Regions from separate parts of the Alkaliphilus metalliredigens QYMF genome, predicted to be linked through region 3. Evidence: riboswitches for the same ligand, from Rfam matches in the RefSeq annotation. Region 3 holds a riboswitch; each other region holds the start of a gene.
What was found. Region 3 has a riboswitch for S-adenosylmethionine ahead of metK (methionine adenosyltransferase). Riboswitches for the same ligand answer to the same signal wherever they lie in the genome.

Region 1 (4,291 bases), 1.7 Mb from region 3:
TTTTCATTTATAGGTTTTTGTCTTCTACAATAAAGTTTTTCTCCTTTAGGACATATATAAATATTTTCCTCTTTATCATATTCAAATTTGTCTAAATAATATTATTCCTCTCCTGTAGTATTGGGAAATACTTGTTTTGAAACATAGGTTGTAATACCTTCTTTTTCGCATTTTTTTAAATCCTGTGCATTGTAATAACCTTTATCTGCTAGGGCTTTAAGTTTTTCTACTTCAAATATTTCCTTTGCACTTGTCTCTGTGATATGAACAGAACGATTACAACCCAAAGGCTCTGTAAACATAAAAGCATTTGCTGTACCATTTCTTTCGTATTCATAATCGTGTCGTTCAGGTTTCCCAGGTTCTAAGGGGAGAGGGGTACGAGTTTCCCTAATAAGTTGTATAGGCTGTTCATCCATACAAACTACAGGCTTATTACTATCATAGGGTCTCTGGTATAAATCAAGGACATCTTCCATAGCGCATACGAAGGCAGCATCTTGTTCAGGGGGTATCATCCAATACTTACTTTGGTGAGGCTTCAAGTCATTTTTTTTAGAATCCTGGAAACTGTTTGATGTGAAATAGAATCAACTATATTTAATTCAACAACTTTATTAGCGAGTAACCTCAATGTCCAGTGAGAATGATCAGCCAGTGGTGTGCTGCAGGCAAGAGCTATTATTTTAGCTTGATCTACACCATCAAATTTTCTAGGCAAAGTAGAAGGATCTCTCTTTTTTCGGTCAAGAGCACTATCAAGACCTTCTTCTACGAAGCGTTTTTTGACATTTGTTATCGTATTGCTATGGCAATTAAACGCTTCTGCAATTTGTCTATCAATCCAGTTTGGTCCGTCTGTATTGGCCTTGAGAAGAATGTTTGCATGTTTGATTTTATATGCCGGTGATTTACCTTTACTTATTATATCTGTTAGTTCTTGATGTTCTTCATTGGTCAGTTTTACGATATATTTCTTTTTCATGATGTTCCTCCATTTCTTTGGGATTAGTTTACACATATCTTCCCCAAAGAAGGAGGTTACTAAGCACTAGTAGATAAGTAGATTCTTTCAATTTTTTCCAATCAATGATGTCTAATAATTTTTCGAAAATAGTGATATAATTATCATTAACCAATAGTCAGTACCCCCTTGCAAATATGGTTAGTGTGTAATTATATTAAAGCAAAGGTTACTGACTATTTTCATGTCTAAATTTAAGTCAAATTATGAAAGTACTGGATACGAAGTATTGTCAATGGATTTAAAATCCATTAATTGAACACTAGTGACATACATCTATTGTTAAAAGAAGGAAAAGAACCATTAGAACAAATAATGAGACGTATAAGTGGAAGCTATGTATATTGGTATAACAAGAAGTATGAACGGGTAGGAACTTTATTTCAAGATCGATTTAAAAGTGAACCCGTAGAGACAGAATCATATTTTTTGACGGTTATAAGATACATTCATCAAAATCCTATAAAAGCAGGAATTATAAGAAATATAAAAGACTATAGATGGAGTAGTTATAGGGAATATTCAGTAACCCCCAAAATAATAGATAAGGAATATGTACTTAAAATATTTGCTAAAGACAATGATATAGCTATTGAATTATTTATTAAATTTAACAAAAAGAATAATAATGATGAGTGCTTAGAAATCAAGGAAAAAAAGAAGAATATATCAGATGATGAATTAAGGCAGATAATAAAAAATCAATTTAAGGTAGAAGCATGGACGTTACAAAATGAATCAAAAGAAAAGAAGGAAATTAATTTTATTGTTGACAAAACATTTTATACACTATATAATCATATCTAATATAAAAACTAAATATAACTTATCAAGAGAAACTGAGGGACTGGCCCGATGATGTTTCAGCAACCACACATATGTGACGGTGCTAAATCCAGCAGAACATAGTTCTGGGAGATGAGAATGGATAATGAAACCCTTCTTGGGTTATTTTTATGCAGATAAACCTTTTCTCTCTTTGAGAAGAGGTTTTTTTATTTGGTAAAAAGTATGTGCTATTTCTATGGTAAAGAAAGGAGGCTGAAAATTGATTATATTACATGAACTAACCAAAACCTATGGAAGTAACAAAGAAGCTGTTAAGGCATTAAAAAAGGTTAGCTTGAAAATACAAAGAGGAGATATATTTGGAATAATTGGATATAGTGGGGCTGGTAAAAGCACCTTGATAAGATGCATTAATCTTTTAGAAAAAATGGATTCTGGGAAAGTCACAATAAATGGCATAGAATTAACAGAACTATCGCCAAAGGAATTAAGGAAACAAAGAGAAAAAATAGGAATGATTTTCCAACACTTTAACTTAATGAAGAGGAGGACTGTGTATGATAATATAGCTTACCCCTTAAAGGGTAAAGGTTTAACAAAGGTTGAAATAAATGAAAAAGTGGTAAAACTTTTAGAATTGGTTGGAATTAAAGATAAGATTTATTCTTATCCCTCTCAGCTAAGTGGAGGTCAGAAACAGAGGGTGGGCATAGCAAGGGCCCTTGCCAATGATCCAGAGGTATTATTATGTGATGAGGCAACCTCAGCCCTAGATCCTCAGAATACAAGGTCAATTTTAAACCTGTTGAAAGAGATTAATCAAAAGCTCAATTTAACGGTGGTAATTATTACCCATCAAATGGAGGTTATAAAGGAAGTTTGCAATAGGGTGGCCGTGATGGATGCTGGGGAGGTAGTAGAGGAGGGAAGCATCATAGATGTCTTTTCTAATCCAGCAACAGATATTACCAGGGAATTTATTGCTAAGACCATGGGTTATGAAGGCCTAGATGAGTTGATAAATCAGAATTTCCTCAGGGATCCAGGTCAATATGAATTAACTGTAAAAGTTACCTTTGTTGGTCAGGTAACGGGGCAACCTTTTATTTCTAGAATATCTAGAGAGTATGGGATTATGGTAAACATACTTTTTGGAAGCATAGAAAGCCTACAGGGGATCCCCTTTGGAAGTCTTGTGGTCAGTCTTACGGGTAATGAAGGAAAGATTCAAGAAGCAATTGCACTTCTTGAAAGCAATAAAATACGAGTGGAGGTATTAAGAGAGTATGGAGCTAGTAAATCAAATGCTACCCAATGTAGTTGAATTGTTTCCTGAGTTAGTTAAAGCATTTATGGATACCTTGATTATGGTTTTTATATCTGGATTAATTGCCTCCATAATCGGAATTCCTTTAGGTGTAATCTTAGTTATTACAAGAAAAGGGAATCTGGTGGAAAATAAATTGATAAATTTTATATTGGGAAAGGTAGTGAATATATTTAGATCTTTACCTTTTGTAATTTTGTTAACGGCCATTATACCTATTACAAGATTTTTAGCTGGCACAACAATAGGTCTTAGGGGTGCAATAATACCTCTAATATTTGCCTCCGCTCCCTTTGTGGCACGGCAGGTGGAGTCAGCACTGTTAGATATAGATCCAGGAGTTATTGAAGCAGCACAGGCCATGGGATCTAGCCCCTTTGAAATAATCTATAGGGTATTACTTGTGGAGGGCTTACCTGGAATCATATATGCTTTAACCATAACCGTCGTTAGCTTAATCGGTTTTTCTGCCATAGCTGGAACGGTGGGAGGTGGAGGTCTTGGGGATTTCGCTATACGATACGGTTATCAATATTATAGAACTGACATCATGATTGTAAGCACAATAATTTTGCTGCTGATCGTAAATGTTGTTCAAAGTACAGGGGAATATTTTCAAAAGAAATTAAGTCACTAAATTAAACAACAAGCAAAATAAACACAAAAAATGACTGAAGGAGAGAAAAAAATGAAAAAAATCATACTAATATCTATAACTATTGTTTTATTGGCATTAATTGTAACGGGCTGTGGAGCTAAAACCGCTGCTGGTAATGAAGATACATTAAAGATTGGTGTAACAGGTGGGCCCCATGAAGAAATTGCTAAAAAGGTTAAAGAATTGGCTGAGGATAAGGGCTTAAATATAGAATTAGTTGTTTTCAATGAGTATATTCAACCCAATATACAGCTATTTGATAAGGAATTGGATGCTAATATTTTTCAGCATGAACCATACTTAATTAAATTTAATACAGATAGAAGCATGGATCTTATTACCATCGCACCAACAGTAAACTTTCCAATGGGTATCTATTCTGATAAAATCGCTTCACCTAGTGAACTAGTTGAAGGCCAACAGGTAGCAGTTCCCAATGATTCGACAAATCAAGCTAGGGCATTGATCCTATTGGAGACAGCCGGAGTTATTA
Region 2 (4,291 bases), 1.9 Mb from region 3:
TTGTGGGATAAGAATCAGCCTATTCCAAATATTGACTTCCCCTTTATACTTGTTGAAGATACCCTAGATGCGATTCAGACTTTAGCAAAGGCGTATCGAAACCAATTAAATGTAAAGATCATCGGTATTACAGGTAGTAACGGAAAGACTTCAACAAAGGATATCCTTTTTAATATATTACAGACTGTCTATAAGACACATAAGACCTTGGGAAATCTAAATAATCATTTAGGGGTACCGCTAACGCTATTAGAAATGGCTGAAAATACTGAAATAGCAGTGATTGAGATGGGAATGTCTGGTTTAGGTGAAATTGAACTTTTATCTAAGATTGCTTCATCTGACGTGGCGATTATTACAAATTCAACAAATGTACACATCAATGATTTGGGTTCGGTAGAAAACATACTAAAGGCAAAACTTGAAATCATAGAAGGATTAAAACCCCATGGACTTTTTATTTACTTTGGAGATAGCCCTCCACTTAGAGTAGGGGTAGAGAAGCTGGATCTAAAACAAAAAAAAGTGACATTTGGAATCAATCGTGATAATGATTATACTGTTAAATTAATTTCTTCAGAAAATGAAGGGATATACTTTGAACTAGTAGGTAGTGATTCTCCTAGACTGTTCTTATCTATGCTTGGAAATCATCAAATATACAATGCTGCAGCTGCTATTGCTGTTGCTCAGTATTTTAATATTACCTTGGAAAAGATACAAGAAGGGATGTTGAAAATTGAAGCTACAGGTATGCGAAATGAGTTAATTAAATGCAATGGATTTGATATTTTAAATGATTCTTATAAGTCTAATCCTATTAGTCTACGATCTGTTCTAGATACAATGTATTCTTTCAAAAAATATAAACAAAAGATTGTGGTCCTTGGAGATATGTTTGGTACTGGGGAAAATGAAATTACAACACATATAGACATAGGAGAAGAAATTGACCCTAGCCAAATAGACTATGTATTTACCATTGGGGAACTAGGAAAATATTTTGCTCAGGGAGCAAAAACGAGATTTCCAGATGAACGGGTTTTTTCATTTATGGATAAGTCATCACTGACAACAAAACTCAAAGAAATGATCAAAAAAGATGCCATTGTTTTAATAAAAGGATCTAGAATATTGGAGCTTGAAAAAGTTGTAGATGAGTTGAAGTAATTGAGGAAATTGTATAATTATTTTTAAAGAATAACAATTTTACATCAACACAACTGAAAATTATCTTATTAGTTAAATGTTTTGATTGACAAGAATAGTCTGAATATATATAATGGGATCTAACTAAATATATTACTATCAAGAGTGGTGGAGGGACTGGCCCGATGAAACCCAGCAACCTGCGAAAGCGAGGTGCTAAATCCTGCAGCAATATTCGAAAGAATTGGTGCTGAAAGATAGATGAGTTTCTATGATATTAACCTCTTCTGTTTTTCAGAAGGGGTTTTCTTACGATTAAGCACTTGAATTTTTAAAAATTTTTAGCATGGATGTCAATTAATGAAACAGAGTCAAAGCTTATATTTACTAAATAGAAGAAAACGGAGGAGAATGATGATGCCAATAAAAATTCCCGATGATTTGCCGGCTGTAGAAACATTGGAAAAGGAAAACATATTTGTGATGACTGAAAGTCGTGCCACCCATCAAGACATTAGACCACTAAAGATTGTGATTTTGAATTTGATGCCAACGAAAATAGAAACAGAAACCCAGTTATTGAGGTTATTGGGAAATTCACCGATTCAGGTTGATATTACACTTATTCATCCTAATAGTCATGTTTCAAAGAACACATCCAAAGAGCATTTACTCAGGTTTTATCATACATTTGAAGAAATTAAAAAGGAAAAATTTGATGGTATGATTATTACTGGTGCACCCATTGAATTATTAGACTTCGAAACAGTAGACTATTGGGAAGAACTTTGTGAAATTATGAAATGGAGCCTACAGAATGTTTATTCTACCCTGCATATATGTTGGGGAGCTCAGGCTGGATTGTACTATCACTATGGTATTCCTAAGTATCCCTTGGAAAATAAAATGTTTGGTGTGTTCCCTCACTGGGTCAATAAAAAAACAGTCAAATTATTTCGAGGCTTTGATGATTATTTTTATGTACCACATTCTCGGCATACAGAGATAAGACATGATGACATACAAAAAGTAGATGAACTAGAAATTTTATCGGAATCAAAGGAATCAGGAGTGCATATTGTAGGAGCAAAAAATGGAAGACAAATTTTTGTAACGGGACATTCAGAATATAGTCCACTAACCTTAAAATCAGAGTATGAAAGGGATAAGGAGAGTGGAAAGCTCATTAATATCCCAGATCATTACTACCCTCAAGATGATCCGACAAAAGAGCCTGTAGTCAAATGGAGGAGCCATGCCAGTCTTTTATTTAGCAATTGGCTGAATTATTATGTTTATCAGGAAACCCCCTATGATTTAGAAGGGATAGAGAGAGTCACCCGTGATGACATAGAAATATAAATGAAAAAGGAGGAGAGCATCTATGAGTTGCGTGAAGGATAAGAAGTTGCATATTGAAACTGAAGTTGTACATGGATTTAAAGGATATGATCCCCATACGGGAGCTGTAAGTTTTCCCATATACCAGAGTGCAACCTTTAGGCACCCGGGTCTTAATGAGACCACGGGCTATGATTACTCAAGATTACAAAACCCGACCCGGGAAGAACTTGAAAATACCATGGCATGTTTAGAAAAAGGAAAGCATGGACTGGCTTTTTCCAGTGGTATGGCGGCGATATCAACAGTGTTTACTCTGTTTACACCGGGTCAGCATATTATTGTTTCGGATGATCTTTATGGAGGCACCTATCGAATTTGTGAAGAGATTTATAAACGGTATGGGATTGAATTTAGCTATGTTGACACCAGTAAAATTAGGGAAGTTGAGAAGGCCTTAAGGGAGAACACAGCTGCGATATTCATTGAAACACCATCAAATCCCATGATGAAGGTAGCTGATATTGCTTCAATTTCTGAAATTGCAAAGTCAAAGGAGGTAATGCTTATTGTAGACAATACCTTTTTGACACCGTATTTTCAGAGACCCCTAGGGCTTGGGGCAGATATTGTGATTCATAGTGGAACAAAATATCTCGGTGGACACAATGATACCCTGGCTGGATTTGTGATTGTAAAGGATGACGATCTAGGAGAAAACCTGAAACTGATTCAAAAAAGCCAAGGAGCTGTTCTAGCTCCCTTTGATAGTTGGTTAATCCTACGTGGTATTAAAACATTAGGAATTAGACTTGAAAAGCAACAGCAGAATGCCATAAAAGTAGCCGCTTGGTTAAAGGAGCACCAGCAGGTTGAAAAAGTCTATTATGTGGGAGATCCTGACCATGAGGGATACCAATTATCTAAGAAACAAGCATCGGGCTTTGGCGCCATGATTTCTTTTACAGTCAAGAGTCAGGAAGTGGCAAAGCAGGTACTTGACCGTGTTCAAGTCATAATGTTTGCAGAGAGTCTAGGTGGTGTTGAAAGTCTAATCACGTATCCTATGGTACAGACCCATGCAGCTATCCCCCAAGAGATAAGGGAAAGAATTGGTGTAAATGATAAACTATTAAGGCTTTCTGTTGGCATAGAAGCAGTAGAAGATATCATATTAGACTTAGAAAGGGCATTGAGGTGAGAAAAATGAATTTTGGAACAAAACTAATACATAATACAAACGATAAGGATAAAATAACCGGTGCTTTAAGTATACCCATCTATCAGGTGTCTACCTATCACCAAGAGGATATTGAGGCAGAACAGGAGTATCAATATTCAAGGTCAGAAAATCCAACAAGAAGAGCCATAGAGGAAACAATAGCTGAACTTGAAAATGGAGATAGGGGGTTTGCGTTTTCCTCAGGAATGGCAGCGACTTCATCTGTGCTTTCAATTTTTTCCGCAGGAGATCACATCATTGCCTGTCAAGACGTATATGGCGGAACATATAGGGCTTTGAATCGTATTTTTAATCGGTACGGAATAGAAGTCAGCCTTGTAGATACAACTGATTTAGGTGAGATTGAGGCCAATATCAAAGAGAATACACGGGCAATTTTTCTTGAAACACCATCTAACCCTACATTGAAAATAACCAATCTTAAGGGTGCAGTGGGTATTGCAAAGGCACATCATTTACTGGTTATTGTAGACAATACATTTATGACTCCTTATTTACAGCGCCCCCTTGATCTTGGAGCAGATATCGTGATCCATAGTGCAACGAAATTTATAGGTG
Region 3 (4,291 bases):
GACCTAAGGATTATATCACCCGGGCTGAGTTTAGTAAGTGGATTTATTATCTCCTGCGATATGACAGTGATGCATTAAGACTTCAGTAATTTGTTGCGCTAAATCCATGATTAAGCTGAGTCGGATATGGTGAATGGTTGAATTGATTTTCTCATCGTTTGGAGCAACAATTCCGATTAGTGAAAGATCACCAACAGAAGGTAGGGCTTTACCCACACCCTTGCCTGGAGCAATGGGACCTGGGCGGAGCGTTATGAATCCCACCTGTTCACTGTCACCAAGGCTTGCGTCGATGGCTAGAATAAAAGCATTTGGATGTTTCTGTTTGAGCATCGTAATTGTGTTTTTGAGGTTCAAAGCATGAATAGGCTGACCCAGAGTGCCATAAATGAGATGTGGAAAGTGCTTCTGTAATAGAAGACTACCCACTAAAGGACCTAGGGCATCGCCGATACAGCGATCGGTACCGATACAAAGGACAATAAATTCATCAGGGAGATTCAGGGATAAATAGCGGACAAACTGAGGAATCATCTGTGGATTTTTATAATGATAGCTAACCAAAAGAAACACCCCCTATATATGTTATATATATAGGGGGTGTTTGCAATTTATGACTAAAGGAGGGGGAATAGCTTATTCATTATTCAATAGATAATATTCTACAATCAATTCATCAAGCTCTTGACTCAAATCCACAATGTCATAGGTGGCCCTACCTTCATCTAATGAGCGACTAAGTTGTTCTTTAAGTTCTTCGATGCGATCTTTTAAATTATTAATATGATTCACCTAGTATCACTCCATTCTTATGGTTAAGAGCACCTACGGTGGACTTGGAACCCGCATACCAATATTTTACTGGAATGGTACGCTTGTCCATATTATACCACTAAATAAAGGGATTAAACATTACGTGGAGATTACCATAATATTAAATAAGTATTACAGAAACTTAAAGTAGATGCCTAGGGAAAAACAGTGGTAAATTAAATAGAAAACAGAACATAAAAAAACAAAATATAGGACTAGGACAAGTCTCTCAATGATAAAATATAATGGAGAGATTGAGGTGAAAAAATGGAGAGTGCTTTTCAGTGGATGACAAAGGAGTTGATGGTTCTTTTTATTGCGGCTCTGCCAATTATGGAGCTAAGGGGAGCGATTCCCATAGGGGTTTCCATGGGAATACATCCATTACACGCCACAATTTTAGGGGTTGTGGGGAGTTTACTACCAGTGCCTTTTTTATTATTATTCCTAGAGCCGGTTTTTGAAAAACTAAAAAAGTCCAAGTTTTTTTTCAAGTTTATTCAACGTACTGTGAAAAAAACCAGGAAGAGCAGTGAAAGAATTCGAAAATATAGTACATTAGGACTGGTACTGTTTGTGGCAATACCCTTGCCTACCACTGGGGTATGGAGTGGGTGCTTGGCGGCAAAACTATTGGCGGTTCCATTTAAGTATGCCATGCCTGCCATCGCAGTAGGAGCCTCCATTGCTGGTACGATTATGTTTATTCTGAGTTATATTGCAATAAAAATCTAATCCAGTCTTCAAGTGAAGTTTCATATATGTAAAAAAAATGTTGACATATATAAAACCCAATGGTATTATGTTTTCAGTGAGAAATTAAATAGAAATCTTGATGCCTTATCAAGAGTGATGGAGGGGAAGGGCCCGATGAAATCCGGCAACCATAGAGTGTATGGTGCTAAGTCCCTCAGAATTTTGGTTCTGAAAGATGAGGAAATATTGAAAGACAACCCTCTTCTGATGAGCCCATCATATTAAGAGGGTTTTAATTTTTTATATAGTTTCAGTTGAGTCGGGTATATTAATAGGGACTTGCGAAAGCCTAAGGACAGGGTATATGAATAGGCTACATAGACAACAAAGAAACAAAGAAATAGAGGAGGCTTATAAATGGGAAAAAGATTATTTACTTCAGAGTCTGTTACAGAGGGACATCCAGATAAGATCTGCGATCAAATTTCAGATGCTGTATTAGATGCGATTTTCGAGAAGGATCCAAAGGCAAGAGTTGCTTGTGAAACAAGTGTGTCCACAGGACTTGTATTAGTGGCAGGAGAAATTACAACTGATTGTTATGTGGACATCCCTAAGGTGGTTCGTAGAACCATTGCGGAAATTGGCTACACCCGTGCAAAGTTTGGATTTGACAGTGACACATGCGCTGTATTAACTGCCATCAATGAGCAGTCACCTGACATTGCCCAAGGTGTAAATGAAGCCTTAGAAAATAGAGCTGGAGAAGTGACCGATGGGCTAGAGTCCATCGGTGCTGGAGACCAAGGAATCATGTTTGGATTTGCCTGCAACGAAACACCTGAATTAATGCCCTTACCGATTTCATTAGCCCATAAGCTAGCAAAGCGCTTATCAGATGTCAGAAAGAACGGGACCTTGGATTACTTAAGACCTGATGGAAAAACACAGGTAACTGTAGAATATGATGGAGATAAACCCAAAAGAGTGGACACCATTGTTATTTCTACACAGCATAGCCCTGAAGTAGATCACAAAACAATTGAGAGAGACTTAATCGAGTATGTCATCAACAACATTGTACCAGCGGAATTAATTGATGCAAAAACAAGATATTTAATTAATCCAACTGGACGATTTGTCGTGGGTGGACCCCAAGGAGATGCGGGCTTAACCGGTAGAAAAATTATTGTAGATACCTATGGTGGATATGCCCGTCATGGCGGAGGTGCTTTCTCGGGGAAAGATCCAACAAAGGTAGACAGATCAGCTGCCTATGCTGCTAGATATGTAGCGAAAAACATTGTTGCCGCAGGCCTAGCTGATAAATGTGAAATTGAGCTGGCCTATGCCATTGGAGTGGCGCAACCGGTATCTATTTTAGTTGAAACATTTGGAACAGGAAAAGTAGATGAAGACAAGATGATCGAACTTGTCCACAAATATTTTGACCTAAGACCAGCTGCCATCATTAGAGACTTAGACCTAAGAAGACCAATTTATCGCCAAATTGCAGCCTATGGACACTTTGGACGTACCGATGTAGATTTACCATGGGAAAGAACTGATAAGGCTGAAGCCTTGAGAGCAGAAGTACTTTAATTAAGACATACAAGTAAAAAGCTTATTTCCTTTAGTGATTCACAGAGGAAATAAGCTTTTTTTCGTGATTTAAACTTATTCCATAAGGAATGCCACTGAATCAGTAGGGGAATAAGCCCCGTTCTCTCTTCGCCAAAAACTCACTGCAGCGCTACAATAGAACTACCGGTAATACTTGAAGGTGCACCTTCCAAAAGGAAGGGTTAAAGTGAATCAAGATTTTGAAGCAAGGGTGTTGGAGGCAAAGGCAGGAAACAGACAGGCAAAGGAATGGATTGTTTTTAAATTAAATCCCTTAGTGATCTCACACAGTGGTAGATATGGAGGATGTAAAGGATATGATGAGGATGCCATTCAGGATGGTCGTATGAAGATACTAGAAGCAATAGAGACCTTCGATTTAGAAAAGGGTGTTCCGTTTTTGGGCTATGTTGCATTAGCTGTACAACACTTTTATCAAAACAGGAGAAGGAAACAGCGAATTCATCTATCCCTGGATTCGCCTATAGGAAATGGAGTTGAAGAAGAAAATGGGACTTGGATTGACCTGATTGTAGATGAGTCAGTAGAGATTGAAGAAGATCTCATTAGAAAAGAGACCCATCAATGGATACATGAAAATATGAGTTGTTTAAGCCAAGGTCAGCAACAGGTGGTGAGGGACTTTTATTTTAATAAACATTCTTTAAAAACAATTGCAGCCAAAAGAGGGGTACATCCCATTACTGTGGCAAAGACAAAGGGGCTGGCATTAAGGAAGTTAAGACGTCAGGCTACGTAAAAACTCATTTTCTCTTGATTTTGTCATTCTGAACACAGTGAAGAATCTTGAATTTTAAACCTTCAAGACCCATTCGCTACGCTCAGGGTGACAATTCTTACGCAGTCTGACGTCTCCTAGAGATGTAATTTCATGAAAAAAGCTAAGGTAACTTCTGGGGATGTAAATAAAGGGTGATTTGGTAGAATTAACAATAGTTTGATTTATCTTAATTGACAGATATAACTATGTCTAATATAATTACACTGGCGTTTACGACAAAAATTGACAAATATTTACCAATTTCTACATTTTATCAAAAGAAGCATCGTCTGTGAATGCAACATTCATAAATTTTATGTAAAGGAGCTTACATTATGGAAAGTACAAAAAACGTAAAAAGAATCAGAAAAGGCTCAA

Region 1: linked by a shared signal. The riboswitch ahead of AMET_RS19120 (methionine ABC transporter ATP-binding protein) and the one ahead of metK (methionine adenosyltransferase) in region 3 are both predicted to bind S-adenosylmethionine.
Region 2: linked by a shared signal. The riboswitch ahead of metA (homoserine O-acetyltransferase MetA) and the one ahead of metK (methionine adenosyltransferase) in region 3 are both predicted to bind S-adenosylmethionine.

Annotation. Positions count from the first base shown of each region.
Region 1 is NC_009633.1:4,002,106-4,006,396, reverse strand. Features, by position in the region: gene AMET_RS25200 (transposase) at 1-56, opposite strand, end outside; gene AMET_RS27420 (hypothetical protein) at 102-479, opposite strand; gene AMET_RS27415 (helix-turn-helix domain-containing protein) at 542-985, opposite strand; gene AMET_RS19125 (transposase) at 1,280-1,831, shown strand; SAM riboswitch class I at 1,848-1,949, shown strand; gene AMET_RS19120 (methionine ABC transporter ATP-binding protein) at 2,073-3,137, shown strand; gene AMET_RS19115 (methionine ABC transporter permease) at 3,100-3,777, shown strand; gene AMET_RS19110 (MetQ/NlpA family ABC transporter substrate-binding protein) at 3,829-4,291, shown strand, end outside.
Region 2 is NC_009633.1:3,804,934-3,809,224, reverse strand. Features, by position in the region: gene AMET_RS18230 (UDP-N-acetylmuramoyl-tripeptide--D-alanyl-D-alanine ligase) at 1-1,170, shown strand, start outside; SAM riboswitch class I at 1,303-1,413, shown strand; gene metA (homoserine O-acetyltransferase MetA) at 1,567-2,511, shown strand; gene AMET_RS18220 (trans-sulfuration enzyme family protein) at 2,534-3,691, shown strand; gene AMET_RS18215 (trans-sulfuration enzyme family protein) at 3,697-4,291, shown strand, end outside.
Region 3 is NC_009633.1:762,013-766,303, forward strand. Features, by position in the region: gene AMET_RS24100 (S-layer homology domain-containing protein) at 1-89, shown strand, start outside; gene yyaC (spore protease YyaC) at 31-564, opposite strand; gene AMET_RS24790 (aspartyl-phosphate phosphatase Spo0E family protein) at 637-792, opposite strand; gene AMET_RS03555 (COG2426 family protein) at 1,081-1,548, shown strand; SAM riboswitch class I at 1,651-1,751, shown strand; gene metK (methionine adenosyltransferase) at 1,927-3,111, shown strand; gene AMET_RS03565 (RNA polymerase sigma factor) at 3,320-3,892, shown strand; gene AMET_RS03570 (methyl-accepting chemotaxis protein) at 4,249-4,291, shown strand, end outside.